DNA from 3 places in the Paenibacillus sp. FSL R7-0210 genome. Region 3 is predicted to be linked to each of the others. Evidence: predicted binding sites of a transcription regulator. Region 3 holds the regulator's gene; each other region holds the start of a gene.
What was found. The regulator LexA, encoded in region 3, represses DNA repair genes until DNA is damaged. The targets are predictions, from matches to a motif close to CGAACATATGTTCG.
Positions count from the first base shown of each region.

Region 1: a site for LexA is predicted at 1,627-1,640, ahead of MKY64_RS03535 (YolD-like family protein). Genes of this name have one in related genera too.
Region 2: a site for LexA is predicted at 1,681-1,694, ahead of MKY64_RS03490 (ImmA/IrrE family metallo-endopeptidase). Genes of this name have one in related genera too.

Region 1 is NZ_JBBPAR010000001.1:791,404-795,682, reverse strand. It holds gene MKY64_RS03550 (WGxxGxxG family protein) at 1-88, opposite strand, end outside; gene MKY64_RS03545 (M15 family metallopeptidase) at 164-850, opposite strand; gene MKY64_RS03540 (hypothetical protein) at 1,029-1,190, shown strand; gene MKY64_RS03535 (YolD-like family protein) at 1,232-1,567, opposite strand; gene MKY64_RS03530 (GNAT family N-acetyltransferase) at 1,843-2,268, shown strand; gene MKY64_RS03525 (hypothetical protein) at 2,356-2,958, opposite strand; gene MKY64_RS03520 (PH domain-containing protein) at 3,159-3,650, shown strand; gene MKY64_RS03515 (glycosyl hydrolase) at 3,668-4,279, opposite strand, start outside.
Region 2 is NZ_JBBPAR010000001.1:786,405-790,683, reverse strand. It holds gene MKY64_RS03515 (glycosyl hydrolase) at 1-144, opposite strand, end outside; gene MKY64_RS03510 (NucA/NucB deoxyribonuclease domain-containing protein) at 307-747, shown strand; gene MKY64_RS03505 (hypothetical protein) at 834-1,022, shown strand; gene MKY64_RS03500 (hypothetical protein) at 1,070-1,225, opposite strand; gene MKY64_RS03495 (YjfB family protein) at 1,395-1,571, shown strand; gene MKY64_RS03490 (ImmA/IrrE family metallo-endopeptidase) at 1,715-2,257, shown strand; gene MKY64_RS03485 (hypothetical protein) at 2,350-2,514, shown strand; gene MKY64_RS03480 (undecaprenyl-diphosphate phosphatase) at 2,525-3,328, opposite strand; gene MKY64_RS03475 (collagen-like protein) at 3,521-4,252, opposite strand.
Region 3 is NZ_JBBPAR010000001.1:2,092,178-2,096,456, reverse strand. It holds gene MKY64_RS09120 (HAD family hydrolase) at 1-642, opposite strand, end outside; gene MKY64_RS09115 (hypothetical protein) at 780-1,205, opposite strand; gene MKY64_RS09110 (DUF896 domain-containing protein) at 1,253-1,462, opposite strand; gene MKY64_RS09105 (LysM peptidoglycan-binding domain-containing protein) at 1,572-1,988, opposite strand; gene lexA (transcriptional repressor LexA) at 2,186-2,812, shown strand; gene MKY64_RS09095 (L,D-transpeptidase) at 3,001-3,339, shown strand; gene MKY64_RS09090 (hypothetical protein) at 3,419-3,637, opposite strand; gene MKY64_RS09085 (hypothetical protein) at 3,752-3,973, opposite strand; gene MKY64_RS09080 (hypothetical protein) at 4,065-4,279, opposite strand, start outside.

The DNA of each region.
Region 1 (4,279 bases), 1.3 Mb from region 3:
CCGGCGCTGCTGCGGAGATGTCACCTGCTCCCAGCAGACTCATGGACAGGACCGTACCGCAGGCAAGACTTGTGATCAGCTTGTTCAAAATGTTGTGCCCCCTTCATGGATGTGGTTAATCGCTGATAATTTCCCCATCCGGGACAGCATCTATGCAGAGAAGTTATTCCTTCACAATGTTCACGGTCTTGCTGGACGCATTATACGTGACCTTGGCTCCAAGTGCTTCCGCAATCGCACGTACAGGCGCATAGGTTACCGCATCGTCCATGACGCCGGTCGTCAGCTTCTTTCCATTGAGCGTAATATTTACCGGGATATCCTTGTTCACCTCTGGCTCACCTCCGGTTATACGGCTTAGTGCGGCTGCACTCTGCTGGGCAGTCGGCCGTCTGCCTGCCTTCAGGTCCTGGATGCTAAGGCCGAAGCTCATCTGCAGATGAGCGTAATCCTTGAAGGAGGTCCAGTCCCCGCCCCATTCGAACCCCAGCTTCTTCCCCTCCTGCACCACCTCTTGCCAGTCTGCCACCTTGTCGCCATCCCCGTCACGTTTCATATCCCAGGACACATTCCTGCCATCCGGCAGAAGCAGCGCAAAGTCTATTGCCAGTCCGTAATTATGGTAGCTGTCGCCTCCCCGGGCATTGGTTACAATGTCGCCCTTCTTGGTTCTCCCTTGAGCATATAGCTCATTCTGCTGCGCTATCGTGCGCATGCCCTGCGTAATGAGGATCTGCACCCCCCGGTTATAGCTCCGTCTAATCAGCTCGTTCGCCCCGGCCAGTACGGCCGGATGCAGCTTCGCCAGCCTTGCGGCCGACTTCTGCTTGACCTGCTCCAAAGTAAGCATCTACTCACCCCCTGGTATAGTAAATGCCCGCTTAAGCCGGATTGCTTGCACCAATGACCGTTTTTTTCACAAAATGAGCTGTGCAGCGTCCTATCTCCCCGGATGAACTGTGCATCTACAGGCCAGAATAAGAAGACAGACCGTAAGTCAAGTCATTCAAACGAAAAGGGGGATGAACATGGAGATACACAGCGACAGCTACAGAATAGCTCCGCTTAGCGACCAGGAGGATGTGGTGGAGGTAATCCGCCAGGCGGAATCGGAGATTGCCCGGATGACCGGGAACCCGGAAGTCACGCTGATTGCCTATGAGAAGACGGATGGACACCGCAGCAAGTAAATGAAGCGTGCCGTGCTGATCCCAGGCGAACAGGTACTCTTTTAGACAATATAAGCCTCCACAATGTCATCTACAAGCAGCCACTTCCATTCCTCCGCCCACTGCAGCTTGAATTCACGCGAGTGGGTGTGAATGGAGGTCACGAACCCGCTCAGCTTCCTCTGCTCCTGAGGATCGTACAGCACCAGCGTTACCCGCACATGACTCCGCAGCGATAAGGCCAGCGTATGCTCAATCTCTTCCAGCTTCTGCTCATCCAGAACCGGCCTCAGGCTATGCCAGGTCTCCCGTTCGTCCCTCCTGATCCCGCCCTTATGCTCCGTCAACATGATTCGGCTGCTCTCCCGCAGACCGCCCGCTTCAAGCTTCTTGCCCATTGCTATTCCCCCACTCTGATGTTTATAACCCGGACTACATCATCTTTCCGCTCATAAACCGAACGTATGTTTGTATTATATCCGCGATTCAGCTTGTTAAGCAAGCAGAAATTAATGTCAGGCCAAGGACGCAGAAGGAGGGCTTTAACTGATCATTACAAAGGGTTGAGCTAGCACCACACCTGCATTGAAACAGCCATACTGTGGTTCTAGTAATTTCGCTAATCTGATGCCATCATTAGGGGAAAGGGGTAGAAAGGACGGAGATGATATTTATGATTAGAGCAGCAAATGTGGAGGATCGAGAGGGTATTTCCAGACTATTGACGCAGTTAGGTTATCCGGATACCGAGCTTTATATGAAAGAGAATATAGAAAGACTTCTTGCTGACCCCAATGAGGAGTTAATGGTCTATGAAGCGGAAGGAGGTGTTATCGCCTGTCTTTCCCTGCATTATATCCCGCAACTGGGCCTGAGAGGAGATATCGCCTCCATTAGTTATCTGGTTGTGGACTCCTCAGCTAGAAGTAAGGGAATTGGACAGGAATTAGTGGAATCCGCTTCAGCTTCCGCCACCCGAAGAGGATGTGCCAGTATCCAGGTTCATTGCCATGCCAGAAGAATAGCGGCTCATACATTTTATGAAAGACAAGGTTTCAGGGAGGCCCCAAAGTACTTCTCAAAAAGATTGGACCAATAATTCAATCGGCAGCAAAAAGACGCCTACAGTAATGCTGTACAGCGTCTTCATCTGAATCCTTTGGCGTATAAGAAGTCTTGTCTCTGCTTATTTCACTGACGAAGTCCCTGCGCTTCCAGCACCCGGTTCCTGCTTGGCATCTGTGCCTGCATCTGATACGGTTCCCGGTACGGCTTGCTCCGGTTCAATCAGTCCGGCGGCTTCTCTGGCTTCATTCAGCTTAGAGATGCCGTAGAGCATCGCTATGTCCGCCTGCTCATTCATCGTGTTGAATTCCTCAGCGGTCACATCAGGCGATACTGCGCCCTTGGAAGCCTTCTCCTTGATCTGATAGGCACTCTGGAAAGCGATCACCGAATCTCTAAGCAGCTTCTCGATCGTATCCGGCAGGCCACCCGCAATCTTGATATCGTTCACATGATCTGCAAGCTGAGATGCGGTATCCTGGAAGCTGTCCACAGCCTTCTCGAATTCTTTGTCTGTCGCTTGTCCGGTGGAATAAGAGGTTAGCGTGGTGTTGAAGTTCTCTAGCGAGGATTTGCCCATTTCGTCGAATTTCGACATTTCATTGTAAAAGTTCTGTACCGTCTCCTGTACCTCTTCCGGGGACGCCGGTTCAGCACTGTTATTGCCGCAGGCACTGAGTATCATGACGGCCACTAGCAGTCCTGCAAGTAAAGCTTGTCTCATAGTTAATATCCCTCCACTTAACAGAATAATATCGATTTTTGTTAAGTGCAAATGAAATTAATGTAAAATTCGGCGCAATGAAACATATGTCAGCAGTTAAGCGTATTCATAGGGAGAAACGGCGGGCCATAACCCGTTGATGACTGGCAATTCCTGTTATACTATAATGAATTCATCTGTTCAAGGAGAGGAAGATTATCATGGCTTATTGCACAGCATGTGGTGCGGAATACAAGGAAGGTGCCAAATTCTGCGGGGAATGCGGGGCAGGTACAGAAGAGGCCGGTTCTCCGGCAGCAGCACGCCGTCCGGCGGCTGGCCATAGCTCCGGTCCCGAAAAAGAATTATGGCAGGGCAAGCCTGCCGGCATCTCCGACCGTCTCAAGGGGCTGATCGGACTGAATACCACCAAGTATACGATTACGTCCCAGCGGATTATGGTGAAGAGCGGACTGATCGGCAAGGATGTCGAAGAAATCGAGCTGTTGCGGGTCAATGATTTCTCTGTCACTCAGTCGGTTATGCAGCGTATGCTGGGCATCGGGACGCTGATCATTTTGTCGGATGATGCTTCATCTCCACAGCTCCCCTTCTATAGAATCCGTAAGGTTCAAGCTGTCAAGGATATCCTGCGCCAAGCCGTCCGTGACGAGAAAATCGCCAACAACATCAGCTACCGCGAGCATATCTGACGCTTCGTTACACTTGGTTATGGAAGGTAGAGGGCTCCTGCCGGAATTACGCCTTTGGCCTGGCTGGGGCTCTCCCACATCAGTACCGCCCGCGCATCCCCCTGGTTCTCATAGTACTCCACCTTCAGCTCATGCAGCTTCCCTGCAATCAGACTCACTGTGCCTTGCCGCTCCTGCCCGCTCTGCTTAATCCAGCTGTCAATAATCAGCTTCCCGTCGATCCATATCCGGATTCCGTCATCTGAATACGAGTAGATCGTATAGGTCTCACTGTAGGCAGCGCTTATTCGACCGCTCCAGCGTACGGAGAACAGATCTGCGTGAACGGCCGGATCAGGCGCCGCCTGCCTCCAGACGAAGTTAATATTGGCATCTGTCCGGGTGAGGGCAGGCGTGCCGCTAAGTGTAATATTGTTATAATACTGCCCATAGAGGCCCGGCTTAGGGAGTACCCCTCCTGAAGAAGCATACGCCGCCGCCTTGGCCGAATAATCATCTCTGGAGAACACGGCACTATTCTTCATAAAAGCCTGAATTACTGCATCCTTATTGCGCTCGTACAGCATCTTGCCCCAGGTCATCTGGTAGCTCCATTTGTTCTGCGTGCCTGCCAGCACAGCTGGCGGAGG
Region 2 (4,279 bases), 1.3 Mb from region 3:
CGTCTCCAGCAGCTTCCGTGCAGGCGCCCCCAGCTCCGCGTCAGCGGGAGACATCTGTATTTTGCGAAAAGCCGCTTGCCACTGCACATCACCTATCAGCCGCGAGGCTGAATCCAGCAGGTCCCTGAGGTTGCGCTGTTCCACATTTTCCACCATCCTTTTCCTTGTGTTTGTACATATTATGACGAATTGTGGAACTTCAGCACGGCAAATGCACAGAATTCGGACTGTCGCAATCCGGTATTCTTACGCTATACTATTCAGGGCATAGGCATTATACCCATACCCACTTACAAAGGAGCAGATATGAAAGCCAAAAAGTCCATCATCAGTCTCATCATTATCGCCCTGCTCAGTCTTGCCGCCTACCTGCTGGAGGAGAACGGGCAATGGCTGCCGCAGACCCCTTCTGCGAATCCTTCGGAGGTCGTGAAGCTGAAGTTCCCGGCAGACCGCTACCCGGAGACCGCGAGGCACATCCAGAAGGCCATCCGTAAGGGAGAGTCGGCCATCTGCACGATCAACCGCAAGGAGGCGGAGGAGAACCGCAAGGCGTCTCTGAAGGGAGTCCCCACGAAGAAAGGCTATGACCGGGATGAATGGCCGATGGCCATGTGTGATGAAGGCGGAGCCGGGGCGCATATTGAGTACATAACACCCAGTGATAACCGCGGAGCGGGAAGCTGGGTCGGCAATCAGCTGGAGGCGTTCGCAGACGGTACGCGTGTGGAGTTTATTTTCAAATAGGCCGGCCTGTGGGGGATGTTGTTCAATTTCACTGCGATAAAGCGTAGAATGAAATGGGATAATATAACTTAGATGGAGAGCCGGAAGTGTTCTATATCTGTTATCGGGGCAAACGGCTGTACGGCCCTATGTCCGAAGCTGAAGCCTTACAGGAATGGTTCGCGCTTGCAGGAACAGTCAAGGAGCTCTATATTATTGAAACCGATGCAGCTACAGGCAGAATCAAACGCCAGATCGGGCCAACGGTCCGTGCTCATAAGAAGAAAAAGAAATAGCCCTATCCGGCACAGGCCGGACAGGGCTACACTGGCTATAGGCGGTTCTAGAACAAACAGGCTTTAGTGATGATAACCAGCAGAATGAACAGAACCAGAATGGCACCTGTCGAAGTCCAAGGGCTTACTACCGGAACGATTGGAGGTCCCTGATTCACTCCACCTACGTTATTTCCACAACCGCAACCATACTCTGCTCCCATAATTAATTCCTCCTCTTGAATATTGAATACAGCACAGAATATGTGGAATTCCGCCCCGTTGCATGGGCCAATTGGCAAAGAAATGCCTTTTACCTAACGGACAGGCGTCCAGTAGTCGATATAGAGTATGAAGCAATAGCTTAACAACAAATGAAGGGAGGAATGCCGGATGGATATTGCTGCATTATCCGTAGTGATGAGCCAGTCATCCTTACAGCAGGCCGCAGGGCTGCAGGTGATGAGCCTTGCCAAGGAGCAGGCGCAGAGCAGCGCCCAGGATATGGTTCAGATGCTGAGTCAGGCCACGCACCCCACCTTGGGAAAAACACTTGATATTCGGGCGTAATTCCTTTATGCTTACATACATAGGAACACCCGTTCCATATTTCAGCCGTTGAAGAGTACGTGCTGAACTGCTGCTTAGCCCTTAAGGGCTTTTCTTTTGGCCAATAACACGAACATACGATCTTATATATGGGGTGATTGATTATGCAAGGCTATTATCAGATGACCGCTTTGGAGAAATGGACAGAGGATCTATACCAGCGCATTGGCGTCCGCAAGCCGGCCGATATCTCCATTGATTACATAGCGAAGCAGCTCAATATCTGGGTACACTATCTGGATGTCAGAAGCAAGGCGATTGAGGCTGCGGCCGGAATGTACAGTATGTTCATCGACAACCGCCTCCCTCCCGAGCTGCAGCGGCTGGAATTCCTCCACGAGCTCTGTCATCTGCTGCGGCATGCCGGCAAGTCTACGCTTATGCCCGGAGTGTTCACGCAGGCGCAGAGAGATGAATCCGACCGGTTCATTCTGTATGCCTCCATGCCCTATAGTATGATTTCCGCGAATACGCTGCCCGAGCTTCGTGAGGATGCCGTTGCCGAGCTGGCTGTAGCGTTCCAGGTTCCCGTTCCCCTCGCGCTGCAGCGGATCGACCAGATCCAGAGACGGATTTTCCAGGGGCAATTAATGGCTGTTATGGAACGTAACGAAGACAGAAATATCATCCACAGACATATTCGCTAAGCGCTGCGGGGATAATACGCTATAGACCCGGAGGGCGGAGATTCCCCTCTATAACAGGGTTAGATTCTACTGTAAAGGGGATCAAGATCAACGTGGAAGCCTTGAAAGTCATTCAATTATTGCTGACTCATCCTGAATATAGCGTGGATGCCGTTCATCCTGAAATTCCGGATTTTGTGGGTATCGAGACGATTGAAGTGGACCACGTTACCCAGACCTTCTCCATCCTGCTGCAGGAGCCTAAGGAATACGGCTGAGAGCAGGATTTTACAGTATAACAATTACATAGAACAGCCCCGCTAACACGAACCGGTACAGCGCGAACCACTCCAGGCGGAGCCGCTTGATCAGCTTGATGAACGTGACTACAGCAATCATGGCTACGAGGAAGGACGTCACGAATCCGATCAGCATCAGGGTCAGCGTATCTGTACTGAGTAGATCCCTGCTGTCATACAGGTCCAGGAGGCTTGCTCCGAACATCACCGGCACGGAGATCAGGAAGGTGAAGTCCGCAGCGGCTTTCTGGCTGGTTCCCAGCAGCAGACCGCCTGAGATCGTCGAACCGGATCTGGAGAACCCGGGCCACAGCGCCAGACACTGGAACAGCCCGATGCCGAAGGCTTGCTTGTAGTTTATCCCGTCTACCGTCTCTGACGTTACGGATCTCCTGCTGCGTGCAGCGAAGATCATCAAGAGACCACCGGCAATCAGACCAATGAGGACCGGCTTGGGGCCGAATAACTGGCTCTTGATCGTGTCTTTGAAGAGCAGATACACCACTAGTGCCGGAACCATAGCCAGGAGCATGTGGATGGCGTTCAGTCCCTTGCTCTTGGAGAAATCCAGCTTCAGCATATTGATCCCGATGTTCACATACTTCTTCCAATACAGCAGCAACACGGCCATTACCGCACCTAGCTGGATCACGATTTTGAAGGTAACCGCAGCCTCCCCCTCGAACTTCAGCAGATCCCCTGCCAGGATAAGGTGCCCGGTAGACGAGACCGGCAAAAATTCAGTCAACCCCTCAATAATCCCTAATATAATTGCTTTGATAGCTTCAGTCACTGGTGAATAGCCCCTTTCGGAAGTGAATCAATATATTTCCAGTATAAGAGGCTAAGATGGAATTCCCCATCGAATGAGCTAACAATATGGGAGTTGGTGTGACATAAATGTCATGTGGTTTATTGTGATCACAAAAAAGCCACCAAGCTACTGGTGGCAAAATTTCATTATGCTCTATTCGTAAAATAGCCGCTATGCTAATTGTGTAATAACAAGATGTGCTGAAACGGGTCTTGTTCCTCCCGCAAGAGGAGTAATCGTAAGTGCAGCGGCATTTCCGGCAGGATTGCGAACGGTTAGAATACTGTTAATGACCGTTGTTTGCACGATCGCCATTTCTACGATTTGTGAGGTACCTGTTGCCCGCCCAACTACGGTATAAGCGAGATCTGCACCATTTAAAGTCAAGATTAGTTGTCCGGCTTCGGTCACGCTAACCTGAAACAGCACTTGATACGTCCCAATGGCCGCTAAATTAAAAGAACTCGGCCCGATCCGGGTAATCGTTGTCCCGCTGGTAGGGCCATCTTGAGGAAAGCTTACATCTGTGCCCGGCGCTACCGTTGCCGCATTATCAGGAGGCATCAGAGCAAAGAAATCAGCAAATCCTAATACCCCTCCCGCCGTTCCTGTTGCCCCGGTTGCTCCTGTTGCCCCGGTCGCTCCTGCAGCTCCTGCGGCTCCTGCGGCTCCGGCTGGCCCAGTGGCTCCTGTGGCTCCCGCCGGCCCTGCAGCTCCTGCCGCTCCGGCCGGCCCAGTAGCTCCGGCAATGCCTTGCGGCCCAATCGCTCCCGCCGGACCAGGTTCACCCTGCGGGCCCTGGGGACCTATGAGGCCCTGCGCTCCCGGAACTCCCTGCGCCCCTTGCGGGCCAACGGGCCCCGCTGCTCCCTGGGGGCCTATCGCTCCGGATGGCCCGGGCACACCTTGGGGGCCTTGGGGCCCTGGAGG
Region 3 (4,279 bases):
AAGCTTATCGCCCACCATTATACCTTGTTCCGGTGCAATATCCAGCAGTCCGAGCGCATGCTCGAAGATTCCCTTGTCCGGCTTGCCTTTGCCGAAGCTTCCCGAAATCACAATGTGGTCAAAATACGGGGTAAGCTCCGGCACACCATCCAGCTTCTCCTGCTGAAGGGCCGGGCAGCCGTTCGTCAGAAGCAGCAGCTTCACCTTACCGCGCAGCTCGTCCAGCACCTGAAGCGTCTCCTCATAGATATAAGGACGGCTGCGGCGCTCTGCGGCGAACTTGTCAGCCAGCTGTGCAGCCAGTGCTTCATCCTCTACCCCGAGTGAGGCCAGGCCACGGCGCCAGGATTCCTTACGGTAGACAGGGGCAAGCTGTTCAAGTTGACGGAACTCAGGCTGCTCACCGGCAGTGAAGTTCGCCCACAGCGCTTCATACGGGTTAATACCGATCAGCTTCGTGAACGGATACGTCTCATAGGATTCGTACAGTGTACGGGCTTCCCTGCGTACAGCAGCTTCCAGCTCCCCGGGATCAACGGAATCTCCAGCAGCCTCACAAGCATGGCGGAAAGCTTCTTCCACACTGCGGTCATCCCACAGCAGAGTATCGTCAAGGTCAAATAGTACGGCGGTAATCGGCATTTGTTCTCCCACTCCCTATATGCTGGTCTGTCTTCCTATTCGTGCACGACCTCAATGTTGTTGTTCTTGGCGAACTGCTCCAGGCGTTCCCCCATCGCAGCGGTGTCATAACGGTTAATCAGCTTGGAGAAAATCCACTACTTGCGCTTACCCTTATACTTAATGGTAACTACACTGCGCGATAAAGTGATCTTCTCAATATCCGCCGCAGCCAGGAAGCGTTCGCGGTTGTATTTAATAGTAGAGATACGCGCACGCTCAACCTTAAGGAACGGACGGCGGAAGAACAGCAGCGCAGCGAGCAGGAAGTACAGCACTACACCCAGCCAGTTGGCCAGAATCCCGCTTCCTTTGGCTTCGTCAATCGAGCCGACCACCCAGAACATGATACCGAGCAGCATCAGTACAACGGGGAATACGATATTGCGGCCTTTGAAAATATCGATGCTTTTAGCGGCAGTCTTAGTGCTGGAAGTGTAAATGGAGTCCTTCCCCTGCTTCTTTCTTTGCTGGTTAATTTGCTTCGTGTTGCGTTGAACCATTCTTTCCCAAGAACGGGCCATGTAAGTTCCCCCTAGTCATCCTGTATTATCTATGAAAAGGCAACAGGCTAATGCTTAAGTCCGTTATTGCCTTCTTCATGCTCCGGATTGTCCACAATTTCGATGGTATCAAGCTGGGCCCGAAAGTTAGTGCGGATATTCCCCAGGTACATCTCGCGGAGCTTGGCACGTTCAGCCAGTTCCTCGTCATTCAGGCCGCCGTTCTTAGCTTTGCGTGCCAATTCATTGATGCGTGCGACCAATTCGTCAATATTCAATACGTTTCCCTCCCTCTAAATTCATTTTAACTTTGCCATGAGAAAAAGAGCTTGTCAAGGTCTACCCCCTGAAAGCTCTCACAGTCGATCATTAGTCTGACATATTCCTTCAGTATAAAGGTAAAGTCAGAATATCTCCGGCCTTAATGCCGCTGTTCTCCAAATGATTCGTCTTCATTATTCCTTCTATATATACGGCAGTCTTCATGTCCTCAGGCTTGTTGCTTAACGCAATACTCCATAAGGTATCTCCGCGTTCGACTACGATCCGCTTATCCGGCTTCATCGACGAGACCGAACCGGCAAAAACATTCCCCACCACAGTGAATCCCGAAATAACAAGCATCAGCACCAGAACCAGCTTCATCAGGCTGACCTGACGGAATAGTGATGAGAGCGCAGCGAGACTATGAAGAATCCCGTCCTTGATCTTGGTTACATAACTATGAGCAGTTGGATTACCGGGAGCGGACACCTTGATATCCTCATTATTGTAGATACTGTTGTATGTACTATACTTTAACATGATCATCATCCTCCAAACACATGTTCTTGCTTTCGAAAATAATATAACACGAACATGTGTTTCGATCAATAGTTTTTTCGGAACATTTGTTCTCTTTATTTTCATTCTCTTATTTTCCTCATTTTAGAACTTATGTTTGTACGAACGGAAGTTCTATGTTATAATTTTCCCAAACATAGTATATGGGGTTGATACCGATGTCAAAGATTTCTAGTCGTCAGCTGGCGATCCTGGAATTTATACGTAATGAAGTCCGCAGCAAGGGTTATCCTCCGTCCGTCCGCGAGATTGGCGAGGCTGTCGGCCTGGCCTCCAGCTCTACCGTGCATGGTCACTTGGACCGGCTTGAGAAGAAGGGCCTGATCCGGCGTGATCCAACGAAGCCACGTGCCATTGAATTACTCGGCCAGGAAGATTCAGAGAATGTGCATCAATTTGTCCAGACCGTTACCCGCATCCCGGTCGTGGGTAAGGTTACAGCTGGTGTTCCTATTACAGCTACAGAGAATATTGAGGATTACTTCCCATTGCCTGCTCATTATGTAGGCGATAACAAGGTATTTATGCTATCTGTTCTTGGTGACAGTATGGTGGATGCCGGAATTATGAACGGGGATTATGTCATCGTGCGCCAGCAGCAGACTGCCGACAACGGCGATATTGTTGTAGCGATGACCGAAGAAGATGAAGCAACTGTCAAGACCTTCTACAAGGAACGGGATCATATCAGGCTGCAGCCGGAGAATCCGGCGTACGAGCCTCTCCGCCTCAACCGCGTTACGATTTTGGGCCGGGTCATCGGATTATTCCGCGATATCCACTAATCTACTCCCCGCTTAAGAACAGGCTGCTCCGCACCATGCGAAGCAGCCTGTTTTATGTTCATTTTACTTCGTGTAGTGGCCAAAAAACTGAATGCAAACATTTGTTCGCATTCGGCTTTTTGGCCATTTTTTCTGCGAACCGCTGTCTAGCTCCGCACATATCCTGTTACAAAGGAGTGCTGATCTGTATGCCCAATTACCGAATTATCGTCGATCTGTCACAGCGCATGCTGTACCTGCTGGATAATGACGTTGTCACCAGAGGCTTCCCTGTCGGCATCGGCAAAATGTTAACCGTCTCGCCTGTAGGCGAATACACCATCATTAACAAACAGCCCAATCCGGGCGGTCCGTTCGGTGCCTTCTGGATGGGACTGTCCAAGCCGCATTACGGCATCCACGGAACCAATGACCCATCCTCCATCGGCCACATGGTCTCACACGGCTGTATTCGTATGTATAACGCAGATGTTCTGGCTCTAGCCGCCCTCGTTCCCATAGGTACCCGTGTCACCATCCGGGAATAGGAACGTCGCAAAAACCCTTGAGACGCCAGATTGCGTCCCAAGGGTTTTTGTGATTCATATGAATTAGAGCGGATACAGACTACAGCACACTTCTCAACAGACGGATAGCCACCGTATTCAAACGGATGGCCTCGCGGATCGATTCTCTGGCTGCCAGCAGTTCTCTTCTGGCCCGCGAACCTCTAGGCACTCTGCGCAGATTCTCATTGATTTCTTCCAGTCTCTCCAGCAGAATTGCCCGCTGTGTCAGCAGGACATTAATGGCTCTGCGAATCCGATTACGTTCTCTTTGGCTCATCTTTACACCTCTTTTACACTTGGATAGTATAAGAGATGCCAAAAATGGCTCCAAAGATTGTGTGATTCGGCAGTAATGTTAGTTAGAGCTGCAGGTAGTGGGCAGCGAATCTGCTTACTTTTTGTTCAATCGTACCCGGAATTCAAATTCATCGCGTCTATAAGTCATTCCGGCCAGCACAATGTACTCCGGTGTCCATTTCTGTACAGGTCCGGCATAATCAGCAATCACATGCGGTTTGCCATCAACCAGCTGAACGACGTAGACCTGTACCTGTGCCAGTGCGGCAGCGAATAGATCAGCATCACTGGACAGTACTTTATAAGCCGTATTCAACTTCGTTCCTCCTTGTTCCACAACCATATTAAAGATTCCGTCTCGAATCTATTCAATTATACCGGGTCATGGAACAATATGTAAACCATATTTACAGCTTAATAAACAGGATTTTGAACAATCCGATATACTTCTTCGTGGCCCCGCCATCCCGGGTAAAAAAATTGGTATTCTTAAGGTCCGGTACACTGAATACAGAAAACAAAATGTAGTTATCCCTCACGGTCAAAGACTCAATTACAGGCTGGGCCACCTGCTTGGTAATTCCGTCGCCTATTTCCTGACCGAGCGTATTTTCCAGATTCT